Regions from separate parts of the Branchiibius hedensis genome, predicted to be linked through region 2. Evidence: riboswitches for the same ligand, from Rfam matches in the RefSeq annotation. Region 2 holds a riboswitch; the other holds the start of a gene.
The links. Region 2 has a riboswitch for cyclic di-AMP ahead of DR843_RS13550 (transglycosylase family protein). Riboswitches for the same ligand answer to the same signal wherever they lie in the genome.
Positions count from the first base shown of each region.

Region 1: another riboswitch for cyclic di-AMP. It lies ahead of DR843_RS20795 (C40 family peptidase); the one in region 2 lies ahead of DR843_RS13550 (transglycosylase family protein).

Region 1 covers NZ_UESZ01000001.1:2,685,356-2,692,643, forward strand. Annotated here, with positions in the region: gene DR843_RS12990 (MFS transporter) at 1-100, shown strand, start outside; gene DR843_RS20795 (C40 family peptidase) at 159-983, opposite strand; cyclic di-AMP (ydaO/yuaA leader) riboswitch at 1,084-1,250, opposite strand; gene DR843_RS13000 (iron-dependent transcriptional repressor DtxR) at 1,410-2,111, opposite strand; gene pdxH (pyridoxamine 5'-phosphate oxidase) at 2,470-3,177, opposite strand; gene serC (phosphoserine transaminase) at 3,213-4,319, shown strand; gene pepN (aminopeptidase N) at 4,356-6,923, shown strand; gene DR843_RS13020 (MFS transporter) at 7,040-7,288, opposite strand, start outside.
Region 2 covers NZ_UESZ01000001.1:2,798,871-2,806,158, forward strand. Annotated here, with positions in the region: gene DR843_RS13515 (acetyl/propionyl/methylcrotonyl-CoA carboxylase subunit alpha) at 1-703, shown strand, start outside; gene DR843_RS13520 (enoyl-CoA hydratase family protein) at 696-1,478, shown strand; gene DR843_RS13525 (TetR/AcrR family transcriptional regulator) at 1,475-2,086, shown strand; gene DR843_RS13530 (SDR family oxidoreductase) at 2,090-2,779, opposite strand; gene DR843_RS13535 (winged helix-turn-helix transcriptional regulator) at 2,878-3,282, shown strand; gene DR843_RS13540 (biotin transporter BioY) at 3,221-3,904, opposite strand; gene DR843_RS13545 (TetR family transcriptional regulator) at 3,903-4,454, shown strand; gene DR843_RS13550 (transglycosylase family protein) at 4,515-5,297, opposite strand; cyclic di-AMP (ydaO/yuaA leader) riboswitch at 5,305-5,479, opposite strand; gene DR843_RS13555 (serine/threonine-protein kinase) at 5,606-7,288, opposite strand, start outside.

The DNA of each region.
Region 1 (7,288 bases), 110 kb from region 2:
CGTTGGCATCCTGCACGCACTACTCGTCGTCGGGATCGCGGCCGTCCTGGCGTGGCTGTGTGCACCGGCGACGGCGCAACGCAGCACGCACGCGGGCTGATCCCGGACACACGAAAGCCCCGCCGGTTGGCGGGGCTTTCGTGATGCGCGGTACTGCCTCAGGGGCGGCCGTAACCAGAGGGCGCCTGGTAGATCGGCTGCAGCTTGACGACCGTGCCCGGGTGCGGCGCGGCGATCATCATGCCGTTCCCGGCGTAGATGCCCACGTGGTAGGCGGGGTAGCCGAAGAACACCAGGTCGCCGACCTGCGGCGTGCTCACCGACGGCACCGAGGCCTGCTGGGCAGCGGCGGTGCGGGGCAGCGAGATGCCCAGCTGACGGTAGACGTAGCTGGTCAGACCGGAGCAGTCGAAACCGCTGGGGCTGGAACCGCCCAGGATGTAGGGCACACCCAGGTAGCGCTGGGCGATCGCGATGGCGGCGCTGTTGCCGCTACCGCTGGGCAGCGACACCGAGCTGCCACCGCTGTTGCCCGAGTCGCTGGAGCCGGAGTTGCTGGAACCGGAGTTCCCCGAGGAGTTGCTCGAGGCGGAGTTGTTCGAGGGCGTGGCCGCCGCAGCGCTCGGGCGGGTAGCCGACCGAGACGTCGAGGACGTGGTGGTGCTCTGCTGGCGAGTCGCCGTGGCGCGAACCGGAGCGGTGTAGGTCTTGGCGGCGACCGACTCCAGCAGCGGCTTGGCAGCCGGCGCGGCAGCAACCAGCTTGCTCAGGTCGAGCAGCGTGCTCTGCTGCGCGGCGGTGTCGGCCACCGTGGCAGACACCTGCGCGGAGTTGCTGCTGAGCCCGAGGTTGACGAAGGCGGCCGACTCGGCGTGGTTGTTGCTGGCGGTGGTCACCTTGGCGGCAGACGGCGAAGCCGACGCGACCTGGGGAACGGCAACCGCGGCGACGATTCCGCCGGAGACGGCAACTGCGGCAGACACCCGCGCAGTGGAGTTCATAGTGGTGGCGAGCTTGCCCGGCGCACGATGGCGGCCCTTGGCGCGCGAGAAAGAAGCAGGAACGAGTCCGGTCACTGTGGGTAATACCTCTCATGGATGCCTGCGAGGTGAGCTGTCGGGCTCGGGTCAAGAGGTCCCCGGACTCCTGGACGCTCCCCGTTGCGTCAGTCGTCTTCGCCCCGAGACCGTCATCACGACGGTCAGAGGTGGGTCCCCCGCTCCTGCCATGCGGACACGCGTTGTGCTCATCATCCGGCGGCAGGATTCGGCATGCCGGCTGACGAGGCAGCCACCGGTTGGCGACTGCCGGAACAACGTACATCAGACTTGGGCGTAGATCACAAACAGATCACGGACTCTTGGGGAAAGTCCCAGAGTGTTACCAGATTGGCCGTGATCTACGTCACATCACTGCTGGACGAAGACGTGATACGCCACGTCGCGGGGCAGTGAGAGGCCCTCGGCGTCCTCGTCGGCGGCCTTCACGCGCACCAACACGCGGCCGTCCGCCTCGCGATGCGCCGTCACCTGTGCGCCGGGGGTGATGCCTGCACCGGTCAACAACGCCAACGTTTCGTACTCCGCCTGGGCGGGTTCACCGATCCGCCGGACCAGCAGATCCGTCGGCTCCAGACCGACGACCTCGGTCAGCGACGCCACCCCGTCCCGGAACCGTTCCGGGGTCTCCGGCAGACCAAGCTCGTCGAGGCCGGGGATCGGGTTGCCGTACGGCGACACGTGCTGCTCGTCCAGCAGACCCAGGATCTTGCGCTCGACCCGCTCGCTCATCACGTGCTCCCACCGGCACGCTTCTTCGTGCACGTACTGCAACTCCAGACCGATCACATCGACCAGGAGCCGCTCGGCGATCCGGTGCTTACGCATGACCCGGGTCGCCAACTCCCGGCCGTGGTCGGTGAATTCGAGGTGCCGGTCGCCGGCAAGGGTCAGCAGGCCGTCCCGCTCCATCCGGGCGACGGTCTGCGACACGGTGGGCCCGGAGTGACCCAATCGCTCGGCGATCCGCGCCCGCAACGGCACGATGCCTTCTTCCTCGAGGTCGAAGATCGTCCGTAGATACATCTCGGTGGTGTCGATGAGGTCGCTCACGGTGCTGATTGTTCCTTACCCAACGAAGGTTCGCCTATCCCTACACCAGCCGAACAAATTCCAGCGGCCAAACATGCCCCGCCGAAAAGTGGTTGCCGCGGCAGCGACCGCCTGCCTACCGTTGCCCTACACGAGAGAGGAGGTGGTCCTGCAGTGATTTCAGCAAGGACGCGTGAGGTGGTTGCGCGCTAGCGCAAGTCATCGAAGTACGACGCGGCCCCGCCACGTCGCATGACTCGATGGACGCCGCGCCTGCGAATTCCTCGCAGCCGCCGCAGCCCGCGGGCGGATGCCTCGTCCAGCATCCACGTCGACCACCTGGTCGACAGCCCGCGGGCTGTTCCACGCCCAGAATTGGTTACGGCTGGCGCCGCTCGATCCGCCAGGCGGCGTGGTCGGCCAAGGTGCCGGGCGCCGTACGCACATAGACGAGCCGGTCGTGCTGGCGACTGTGCCGCCCGGCCCACAACTCGATCTCCTGGCATCGGATCAGGTAGCCGCCCCAGAAGTCCGGCAACGGTACGTCGTCTGGTTGCCCCCGGTCCGGCCACCGATGCGCGAAGTGCTCGGTGCGCTCTTCCAGCACCGCCCGCCGTTCCAGCGGCTCGGACTGCGCCGAGGCCCAGGCGCCGATCCGGGAGCCCCAGGGCCGGGACTGGAAGTAGTCGGTCACCACATCGCGCGGCAACTCCTCGGCGGTCCCGGTGAACCGGATCGCCCGGAACATCGGCGGCCAGGTCAGGGCGGCCGCGATCCGCGGATTGGCGGCCAGGTCACGGCCCTTGAGCGACTCCAGGTTGGTGTAGAACCCCGGGCCGTGCGGGGTCAGGTAGCGCATCAGCACGGTCCGCACGTGCGGCTGGCCCTGCGCATCCGCGGTCGCCACGCTGAGGGCGTCCGGCTCCGGGACGTCGTCGGCGGACAACGACCGCTCGCGAGCCGCCTCGATCCAACCAGTGATCGCCGTCCACGGATCGCCCGGCAGCATCGCTTCGTCGATGCCCTCACCGTCGTAATCCCAGCGGGCCACCTGGATCAGTTCTTCTCGCCCTTCGACATCACCCATAGTCAAAATCTACGACGCTGGCACACTTCTGACCCATGGCCGAGTTGGTGATCCCCCAGGAGCTACGCCCCGTCGATGGGCGCTTCGGCTCCGGGCCGAGCAAGATCCGCTCCGCCCAGTTGGACTACTTGGTGACCATCGGCCAGTCGGTGCTGGGCACCTCGCACCGGCAGGCACCGGTCAAGGCGCTGGTCGCCGAGATCCGGGAGCGCCTCGCGACGTTCTTCGCCCTGCCCGACGGCTACGAGGTCATCCTCGGGATGGGCGGCTCGACGACCTTCTGGGACGTGGCCGCCTTCAGCCTGGTGCGCGAACGCGCCGCCCACGCCGTCTTCGGGGAGTTCACCGCCAAATTCGCGGCGGCCACCGGTGGCGCGCCGTGGCTGACCGACCCGCTGATCGTGCAGGCGCCTGCCGGTTCGGTCGCACTGCTGGCCCCCGCCGAGGTCGACCTCTACGCGACGGCCCACAACGAGACCTCGACCGGTGCGGCCAGCCCGATCCAGCGCCCGGCCGACAACGGCCTGTTCCTGGTGGACGCGACCTCCGCAGCCGCCGGGATGGCGATCGACGTCGCGCAGACCGACGTCTACTACTTCGCCCCGCAGAAGAGCCTGGCCTCCGACGGTGGCCTGTGGATCGCGTTGATGTCACCGGCGGCGCTGGAGCGCACCGCGCAGCTGGCCGCCTCGCAGCGCTACATCCCGGCAAGCCTGAGTCTGCAGACGGCCGTGGAGAATTCGCGCCTGGAGCAGACTCTGAACACTCCTGCCCTGGCCACGTTGGCGCTGCTGCTGGACCAGCTGCGCTGGCTGGACTCGCTGGGCGGACTGACCGGAGCGGCCGCGCGGACGAGCGAGAGCAGTGGGCGCCTTTACGCGTGGGCTGATGCCTCGGCGTACGCCGATCCGTTCGTCTCCGACCCCTCGTTGCGTTCCCCCGTGGTCGGCACGATCGACTTCGACGAGGGGATCGACGCCAAGGCGCTGGCCGCCGCCCTTCGCGCCAACGGGATCGTCGACACCGAGCCGTATCGCAAGCTCGGTCGCAACCAGTTGCGCATCGGGATGTACCCCGCGGTCGACCCCGAGGATGTCTCGGCGCTGACCGCCTGCATCGACTACGTCATTGACCGGCTCTGACCACCGCGCGATCCGCGGATGGTTGACTGGACTCCCGTGACCGACGCGCTGAACCTGACCCAGTCCGAATGTGCGCAGCGTGCGAGCGTGGTGCACGCCCCGGTGTACGCGATCAGCATCGACCTCACGCACGCCGCCGATCCGACCGCGACGACCTTCACCTCGCACACCACGTTGATCTTCGACGCCACCGGCGAGTCGACCTGGCTGGACCTGGTGGCTGACTCCATCGAGTCGGCGACCCTGAACGGCCAGCCGATCGACACCAGCGGGTACGACGGTGCCCGGCTCCCGCTCGAACCGCTACTGCCGCACAACACGGTCGATATCACGGCTCGCTGCGCGTTCCGCAACACCGGCGACGGCCTGCACCGGTTCACCGACCCGCAGGACAACAACACCTACCTCTACACGCATTTCGAGCCCACCGATGCGCGTCGGATGTTCGCCTGTTTCGAGCAGCCGGATCTCAAGGCGCAGTTCGAGGTGAGCGTGACCGCGCCCAGCGACTGGCAGGTGCGCAGCAACCAACCCGCCGTCGCCTCCCCGGCGCAGGGCGACGTCACGGTGACGCGGTTCGGGCGGACTCCGCTGATGTCGACCTACCTTGTGGCGCTCGCGGCCGGACCCTACGCGACGACCTCCGACCTGCACGTCATCGAACGCGCCGACGGCAGCCGCCAGGAGATCGCCCTGGGGTTGCTGTGCCGGCAGACGATGCGCGAATACCTCGACGAACAGGACATTTTCACGGTCACCAAACAGGGGCTCGACTTCTTCGACGAGCACTTCGGATTCCCTTACCCGTGGGGTAAGTACGACCAGGTCTTCGTGCCGGAGTACAACATCGGCGCGATGGAGAACCCGGGCTTGGTGTCCTGGAACGAGAACTTCCTCTATCGCGGCGGAGCCACCAAGGCCCAGCGTGGGCAGCGGGCCGAGGTGATCCTGCACGAGATGTCGCACATGTGGTTCGGGGACCTGGCCACCATGCAGTGGTGGGATGGCCTGTGGCTCAAGGAATCCTTCGCCGACCTCATGGGCTACCAGGTGGCGCAGGCAGCGACCGACTATCCCGACGGTTGGGTCCAGTTGGCGCTGGGTCGCAAGCAGTGGGCGTACACCGAGGACCAGATGCCCACGACGCACCCGATCGTGGCGACGATCCCCGACCTCGAAGCGGCGCGACAGAACTTCGATGGCATCAGCTACGCCAAGGGTGCGGCCACGTTGAAACAACTGTCGACGTACGTCGGGACGGATCAGTTCTTCGCCGGGGCTCGCGCCTATTTCGCCGAACATGCCTACGGCTCTACCACACTCGATGATCTGTTGACCGCGATGGAGGGCGCCAGCGGCGAGGATCTGCGCGACTGGGCGCGTGCGTGGTGGCAGACCTCAGGACCCAGTCACCTCACGCCGGTGGTCACCCGCGATGGCGACGGCGCGATCACCGCGCTGCGCATCGAGCAGCACGGGGTGGACCATGTCACCGGCCAGGGCATCCTGCGTCCGCACCGGTTCACCGTCAGCCTCTTCGCCCTCTCGGACGGTTCGCTACAACTGCTCACCGATCTACCGGTGACCCTCACTGAGCGCTCGGTGGCGCTGCCGGAGGCAGTGGGGCTGTGCGCAGACCTGATCGTGTTGAACGCCGCCGATGAGACGTACGCCGTGACCGCCCTCGACGAGCGCTCGCTGGCAACCGCGGGGGTCGCGTTGGCCCAGGTGACCCCGGATCTGACCCGCGCGGTGGCGTGGTCGACGTTGTGGGGCATGGTGCGTGACGGTGGACTGTCCGCGGCCACCTTTGCGGATGTCTTTGCGACCCAGACGATTTCAGAACCCAACCCGTCCATCCTCACCGTGCTGGCCTTCCTCGGCGCGGAGGCCGTCGGCACGTATACCCCGCAGGCGGATCGACCCGGGCAGGCAGCGCGGTTGTTGCAGGTCTGCCTCGATCAGGCGGCCCGGACGGCTCCGGGCTCGGACGAGCACCTGATCTGGGTCCGCGGCGTTGCCGGACTCGCCGCGCTCACCGACGCTTGTTCCGACGAGGTCGCCGCGCTGGCGACCCTCGAGGACCTCCCGACCGATCTGCGTTGGCGTCTGACCAATTCCCTTGCGGCAACCGGGAGTTGGTCGGTTGCAGACCTGGACGCCCAGTTGGCCGGCGACGACACGATGACTGGCCGCACGGCGTACGCGCAGGCCATTGCTTCCCGCCCCGGACGTGCCGTCAAGGAACAGGTCTGGAAGGCCCTCACCGACGGCTCGCCCATGTCGAACGACCATCGGCGGGCGTTGCTGGCCGGCTACCGGCAGCCGTTCAGCGCGGCAGACACCCGCGCCGACCTGCCGGCGTACCTGGACGGTCTGGAGAAGTGGTGGAAGACCCTGGGGCAGACCGACGCCGAGCGGATGATCGCCGGCCTCTTCCCGCTGGTCGATGTCGCCGACGGTGACCTGGCCACCCACCCGGTCCTGACGGCCGTGCGAGCGTGGCTGCTGGAGCATCAGGACGCACCCAGCGCGCTCTATCGGACGGTGCAGAAGGCGCTGGCGACCGCGGAACGATCCATCAACGCCCAGAGCGCCTACTGAGCCACTCGACTGCCCGGGCGTTTGCAGCGCTCAGTGCAGGATCGCGGCCAGCACGGGTACGCCGATCAGCGCGACCAACGCGACGATCACGATGATCCGCCGCGCCCGGGGCGACATCATTGCGGCGCACCCACCAGCTCACGAGTGTGCGCGGAGACTTCCAGGTGCGGCCGCGGCGACCGCTCGATGTGCACCTCTACCTCGTTGATCCGCATGAGGTACACCATCGCACCCACCACCGCGATGCCGACAGCGATCGCACCGATACCGATCGTCCAGCGCGCCCCGAACGTGCCACCGATCCAGCCGACGACCGGCGCTCCGATCGGCGTACCGCCCATGAAGATCGCCATGTACAGCGCCAT
Region 2 (7,288 bases):
CGGCGTGCTGCGCGACCCGGAGTTCCTCTCCGGGGAGTTCGACACCGGCTACTTCAACACCCACGACCCGGCGGAACTCACCCGCGCGCAACGGATCTCACCGCCGTTGGCCGCGGTGGTCGCCGCCGTCGCTGACGCGGCGCGCGAGCGGGCCACCGCCACGGTGGATGCCGACCTGCCGTCCGGCTGGCGCAACGTGGTGTCCGCGGCCCAGAACCGCACCTACCTGCACGACGAGGACGAGATCGCCGTGGGGTACCGGTTCACCCGGGACGGGGTGGTTGTCACCACCCCAGCGCTGGATGAGTTGCGGATCGTGTCCGTGGCACCGGACCGGGTGGAGGTCGAGCAGGCGGGATTGCGCACCCGCTACCGGGTGGGCCGATCCAGCGTGCGCGATGAGCAGCGGGTGCACGTGCAGGGCCCGGACGGCTCGCTGACGCTGGGCGTTGTCCCACGCTTCGTCGACCCGTCGACCCTGGCGACTCCGGGGTCGCTGGTTGCCCCGATGCCGGGGGTGGTGTCCCGGGTCGCCGTCAGCGAAGGCGACACGGTCACGCAGGGGCAACCGCTGTTGTGGCTGGAGGCGATGAAGATGGAGCACGCCGTGCTCGCGACCGCCGACGGCGTCGTGACTCAGTTGGTCGCCCAGGGCACCCAGGTCGAACCCGGCGCGGTGCTGGCTGTGGTCAGCGATGAGTGAGGAACTGGTCCACTACGAGGTGGCTGACGGGGTTGCCACCATCACCTTAGACTCGCCGCACAACCGCAACGCGCTGTCCGACCCCTTGGTGACATCGCTCAACGAGCTGCTGCAGCAGGCCGACTCATCCTCGGACGTGCGGGTCGTCGTGCTCACCCACACCGGGGGCACCTTCTGCGCGGGAGCCGACCTGTCCAGCGCTGCCGCCCTCCCGCCGGGTGCGGACCCGGTCACCGCGCGCGGCCAGGCCCTCGCCGACGTGCTGCGGGCGATCCTCGCACTGGGCAAACCGGTGGTGGCCCGGCTCGATGGGCACGTGCGAGCCGGCGGCATGGGGCTGGTCGGAGCATGCGACATGGTGATCGCCGGCCCGCGAACGACCTTTGCGTTGACCGAAGCACGCCTGGGTCTGGCGCCGTCCGTGATTTCATTGACCGTGCTTCCGCGACTCAGCAGCCGTGCCGCTGCGGACCTCGCGCTCACGGGACGGGTGCTGACCGCGCTGGAAGGTGCCGAACGCGGCTGGGTGACCCGCGCCGTACCCGACTCGGCGGATGTCGACGGAGCCACCCGGGGCGTCCTGGACGACCTGTTGAAGTGCTCCCCCCAGGGCCTGGCAGAGACCAAGCTGCTGCTGAATCGCCCTCTCCTGCAGCGGTTCGACGCGGACCGGGAGATTGTCGTCGAACAGTCCGCACGGCTGTTCGCCAGCGATGACGCACGAGAGGGCATGACCGCTTTCCTGCAGAAGCGGCCGCCCCGGTGGGCGCAGTGACCACCACCGATCGCGAGATCCGCGAGCCGAAGCAGGACCGCAGTCGGGCCACCCGGCAACGGTTGCTGCAGGCCGCGATCACCTGCTTGGCCCGGGACGGCTGGGACAACGCGACCGTCGCCAACATCGCGGCCGAGGCCGGTATCAGCCGTGGCGCCGCGCAGCACCACTTCCCGACCCGGGAGGACCTGAACTTCGCGGCGTTGGACTACATCTTCGAGCGCCGCCGTGAGGCGATGAGTTCCCTGGAGACCGACCTGCAGGGGCCACACCGGCAGCGGCGCGCCGTCAGCCTGCTGATCGAGTACTACGCCGACGACTTCTTCAAAGCCGCGCTCCAGGTCTGGACCGCCGCCGCAGCCGACAAGGCGCTGCGGGACCGCTTGGTCCCCCTGGAACGGCGACTGGGCCGGGGTACCCACGAGATGGCGGTCCGGTTGCTGAACGCCGACGACTCCGACCCGCGGACCCGCCGACTCATCCAGGCCACCCTCGACCTCGCTCGTGGCCTCGGCCTGGCCGACGTACTCACCGACGACTCGAGGCGGCGCCAGCAGATCGCTGCCGAGTGGGGCGCCGTCCTCGAGTCGTCGATCAAGACCCGCTGAGGCTCACGCCGCGCGGGCACCGCCCTCCACGTGGATGGTCTCGCCGCTGACGAAACCGGCACCCCACAGCCACGCCACCGCATCGACGATGTCCTCGGTCCTGCCGACCCGCCCAGCCAGATTGCCCTGCGCCACGCCCGCGAAGAACGCCTCGCGGTCCGCGTCCGGCATCGCGTCGTAGGTCCCGGAGTCGATGATCCCCGGCGAGATCGCATTCACTCGCACCGGCGCCAACTCCTTGGCCAATGCCGCCACCGCGAACGCGACGGCGCCGTTGGTGATGCCCATGACCGCGTACCCCGGCGACGGCTGCCAGGCCGCGACCCCGGAGAAGAGCACGATCGAGCCGGTCACGTCGAAATGCTTGGCCACCAGCAACGGGCCAACGACCTTGGCGTCGAACGCGGTGACGGTAGCCGCCTTGTCGAGATCGGCGACAGCCACGTTGTGGTGCGCGGCCGCCGTCGAGACGATGTGATCAATGGTGCCCAGTTCCGCTGCAGCAGCGGCAATCGAGTCCTCGTCGGTGATGTCGAGGGCGACCACCCGGAACTCATCGCCCGCCGCGTCCTGGGCCGAACGTACGCCGATCGTCACCGTTGCGCCGAGCGCCGCCGCCTTCCGCGCGATGGCCAATCCCAGATTCTTGCCGCCGCCGATCACCAGCACGCTCTGGCCGGTCAGGTCCGTCATTGTCTTCTCCTTCGTCGCAGTTACGCTGTCCTGAACGAAGGTATTGATTTGATACCGGTATCTACAACGAAACCGACTCTGAGCAGGGACGATCCGCGATGGCGAAGGCGTACGACGTGATGGCACCGACCTGTCCGAGTCGGGTGGTGCTGCACCGGATCGGCGCGCGTTGGACGGTCTTCGTGGTAACCGCACTGGCCGACGGGCCGCTGCGGTTCACCGAGTTGAAACGGCACATCGCCGGCATCACACCGAAGGTCCTGACGGAGACGTTGCGGGCGCTGGAGTACGACGGACTGGTCGCCCGCGTGGACAAAGGCGGCCACCCGCCGTACGTCGAATATCGCCTCACCGCACTCGGCCGCTCACTCCTGGAGCCACTCAGCGCGGTCCGCGAATGGGCCGAGACCCACGTGCCACAGGTGGAACGAGCCAACCGCCTCAGCGACGATCGAGCAGCTTCCACCCCGCCGGAAGCAACAGCGCGATCGCGGCGATCTTGAGCCCGTCACCGATCAGGAACGGCGTCACCCCCAGCTTCAGGGCGGTGCCGAAGTCAGCGCCGACGAAGTGCATCAACCACGGCACGCCGAACGCGTAGACCACCAATGAGCCGATCGCCGCTGAGATGGCCATAGTCGGGATGGTGCGCGACCAGCCGCGCTCGGCGAGGTAGCCGACCAGCGGAGCGGCGACCACCATCCCGATCAGGTAGCCGAAGGAGGCGAAGTGCCAGCCACTGGTGTGCTGCGCGAAGACCGGTGCGCCCGCGATCCCGGCCAGGAAGTAGATGGCGACAGCCGCCAACCCGCGCACGGAGCCCAGCGCGGCGCCGGAGGCGATCACCGCGAACGTGCCCAGCGACAGCGGCACCGGCGTCCACGGCAGCGGGATGGTCACCTGGCCGGCACCGATCAGCAGCAGGACCGTGGCCGCAACGAGCGCGACGTCGCGGGCCAGCCCACCGGGCAGCACGTCGGCCAGTACCCGGACCTTGCCGCGTGGTACGGCAATCGCCGCGTTGTGTGTGGCATCGAGACTCATCGGGACCTCCAGTTGCGTACGCCGGGTACGGGCTTGCTGAACACCGTTCAGGTGAACACTGTTCAGGTACGGTAGCCGCATGCCCGCTGCCCCCGCAACCGCCCGCCGTACCGCGGACGATGTCGTTGACGCGGCACTGGACATCCTGGACAGCCACGGCCTGCCCGGGTTGTCGATGCGGCGGATCGCGGACAGCCTCGACCTGCAACCCAGCGCGTTGTACTGGCACTTCCCCAACAAGCAGTCACTGCTGGCGGCCGTCAGCGAGCGCATCCTGGCGCCGTTGCGCAACAGCCACGCCACCGACTTCCAGCAGGTGGCCGACGAGTTCCGAGCTGCCTTACGCGACCACCGGGACGGCGCTGAACTGGTCTACAGCTCCTACGCCCTCGGGTTGAGCGGCGTCCCCGCCCTCGGCCTCTTCGAAGCCGCCGCGCAGGGCAGCGAGCAGGCGCAGACGGCCGCCCGCACCGCCGTGCATTACGTGCTCGGCTTCGTGTTCTTCGAACAACAGCAGGAGTTCGCGACCCGCCTCGGCGTGATCGACGCGCCCAGCGCCGACCGGGACGCTGACTTCGCCGCCGGTGTCGCCCTCCTGGCGGCCGGACTTCCTGCTGTTTCGACCTCGTAGTGCGCAGCCGAAAGCCCCCCGCTCAGCCATGGAGCGAGGGGCTTTCGGATCACGCGGGACTCAGGCCGCCCAGGCGCAGGACCACGGCTTCAGGCCGAGCTGCGCGTAGAGGTTGTTGGCCACGGTGATCTGCTCCTCGCGGGAGGACTGGTTGGCGTTGTAGGAGAACGCCAGACCGCCGCCGATGCGCCACGCGTCGTGGGTCATCATCAGACCGCCGTAGTAGGTGCCGGTGCTGTTCGAAGCAACCAGACCCCAGCGTCGGCCGGACTCACACCAGGCGATCCGGTCCCACATGGCCGCGCGGGCCAGGTTCAGCCGCTCGCCGCCACGGGAGGTGCTGCCACCGCCGGAGGAGGAGGCGACCGGGGCCGCGCCGGTCAGCTTCAGCGTCCGGTTGAGGTAGCTCTGCAGCCCCTTCACGGTGCGCGCGTTGAGGTAGCGCGCGCCGTCCCGGGAGATGCCGATCTTCTTCTGCAACGCGGCGACCGTCTTCGGACCGATGATGCCGTCCTGGGTCGTGCCGACCTTGCGCTGCAGGGCCTTGCGCGTGGTCAGGTTCAGCGACCCGGTCTGCGCGACACCGACCCAGCGCTGCGTGGCCTTGGTGGTCTTCGGGCCGATGACGCCGTCGACGGAGAGCTTGACGCCGGAACTGGCGGCCTTCACGGTCACGGCTGCGGGAGCAGCGGCGGGCGCGACGGACACGGTGGCCGCGTGCGCGGAGGTGGTGTTGACGATCATGCCGGCGCCCAGGGTGCTGGCTCCGACGGCCACGGCGGTGGCGGTGCGACGAGCAGTGGTGGTCTGCTTGGGCGCAGCGTGCTTCGGGGTATAGCGCACGAAAAGGAATCCTTCCTGACGAACGCCTGCGGGGTGAGCTGTCGGGTTCGGGCTGTCAGGTGCCCGGCCGGCGGACCGGCTTCACCCCAAGGCCACGGATCGCGATCCCTGGCCGATCGCCGCTGACGCGGCGCTGGGTCCCCCGTCCTCACCACACCTTGTTGGTGCGGCTACGCGCCTGAGAGTTGAGGCTCGGCGTTCAGGCGCTCGGACAGACATGAAGTTGTGATGCTCCGGCGGTCAGCGAACTGCCACCGCAAGAACTATCGACGAAAGATACCGGATCGTTACGCAGATCCGTAAATGAGTCAGCGGATGCTCGGAAGACTCGGGATCAGACCGGATCCGGGGATCTGCGAAGCGTCGGAATACGGCCACCAACTCGGCGGCAGTTGCCAGTGCGTGCCTGCGTGGAATGCGCACCACGCGGCCGCCGCCAGTACGAGCACCACGAGGCCCGTGCCGATCACCGGTTGCGGTGCAACGGTGCGCACGATGCTGCGTGATCCGCGGCGCAACGCCTGACCGCCCGGGCCCCACCAGGACAGTGCCGTCGCCAACAACACCCCGACCGCGACCGGTAGCGGCCGGCCCAGTTCGGGGCTGTTGGAACGCAGGACAGCCACCCCGAGCGCAGTGGCGACGGCACCGGCGACCCCGACGACGGCCGGCAGGATCGCCGCCAGGATGGTGCTGATCGCCGCGACGAGCGCCTGCCACGGGGCGGCGGCGGCCGCGACGAGCGGGTCTGTCGATCGCCGCCCGGCGTCGAATCGGCGTACGACCATGGCAGTCATCGACCGGTCCACCCACCGGGCCACGAACGACCAGATCAGCAGGGCGCCCCAGGCGGCCACGGGTACGACGGCGCTGAGCGCGACCACACCGACCAGGAGCGCAGCCAACGTCCCCGATCGCGGCGGCCGCCCGATCCGGGGGTCGGTCGACGGCACCGAGCGTGGCTCCGGCGCCGGCTGACTGGGTGCCGCGGCCGGTGCCGGTTGGGCTGGCGCCCAATAGTTGGCTGAGTGCACCTGCGCGGGCGGCCGGCTCACGGGCGCCACCCGCCCCGCCGACGGAGCCGGCAACCGCTTGGTCGCATCCGGCCGCAACGGCGCGGTATGCGGCGCCGAGGCGGTGGCGACGGGCAGTCCGGTCGTGTACCCGCCGCCGGCGTAGACCCGCAGTTCGTGCAGCACCTGCTGCGTCCCGGGACGCCGGGCGGGATCCGGCGACAGGGCCGCTGCCAGCAACGGTCGGATGCGTTCGTCGACCCCGCGCAGGTCGGCCTGACCGCGCAGCACCCGATCGAGTACGACCGTCATCTGGCCCCGGCCGAACGGTGGGGTGCCGGACGCGGCGTACGCCAGAGTCGCCGCCCAGCCCCACCAGTCGGCGGCCTGGGTGACCTCGCCACCCTCCACCATCTCCGGCGAGAGATAGCCCGGGGTGCCCATGACCAGCCCGGTCATCGTCAGGCGGGAGTCCTCGGCGACGTGCGAGATGCCGAAGTCGATCAACACCGGCCCGTCCCGACCGACCAGCACATTGCCGGGTTTCAGGTCGCGGTGGATGACGCCGGCGCGGTGGATCGCACTCAGCGCATCGGCCAGTCCCTGCGCCAGGTCGGCGAGCCGCTGATCGGTGAAACGACCCTCGTTGGCGACGACCTTGTCCAACGGCGGACCCGAGACGAACTCGGTCACCAAGAACGGTCGCGGGCCGTCGACGTCCGCATCCAGCAGCGCCGCGACCCCCGGTGCGCGCACCCGCCGCAGCGACGCCACTTCCCGGCGCAGCCGCGCGCGAGCGTCGGGATCGTGGGCGATGTAGGGACGTAACGCCTTCAGCGCGACGTACTGCCCGTCGGGCGCCTTGGCCCGGTAGACCACGCCCATGCCGCCCTCGCCGACCTGGTCCAGCAGCTCGTAGGCGCCGAGCATCTCGCGCGGCCGCTGCGTGGTGGCACCAGGTAGCCGCCGACGGATCGG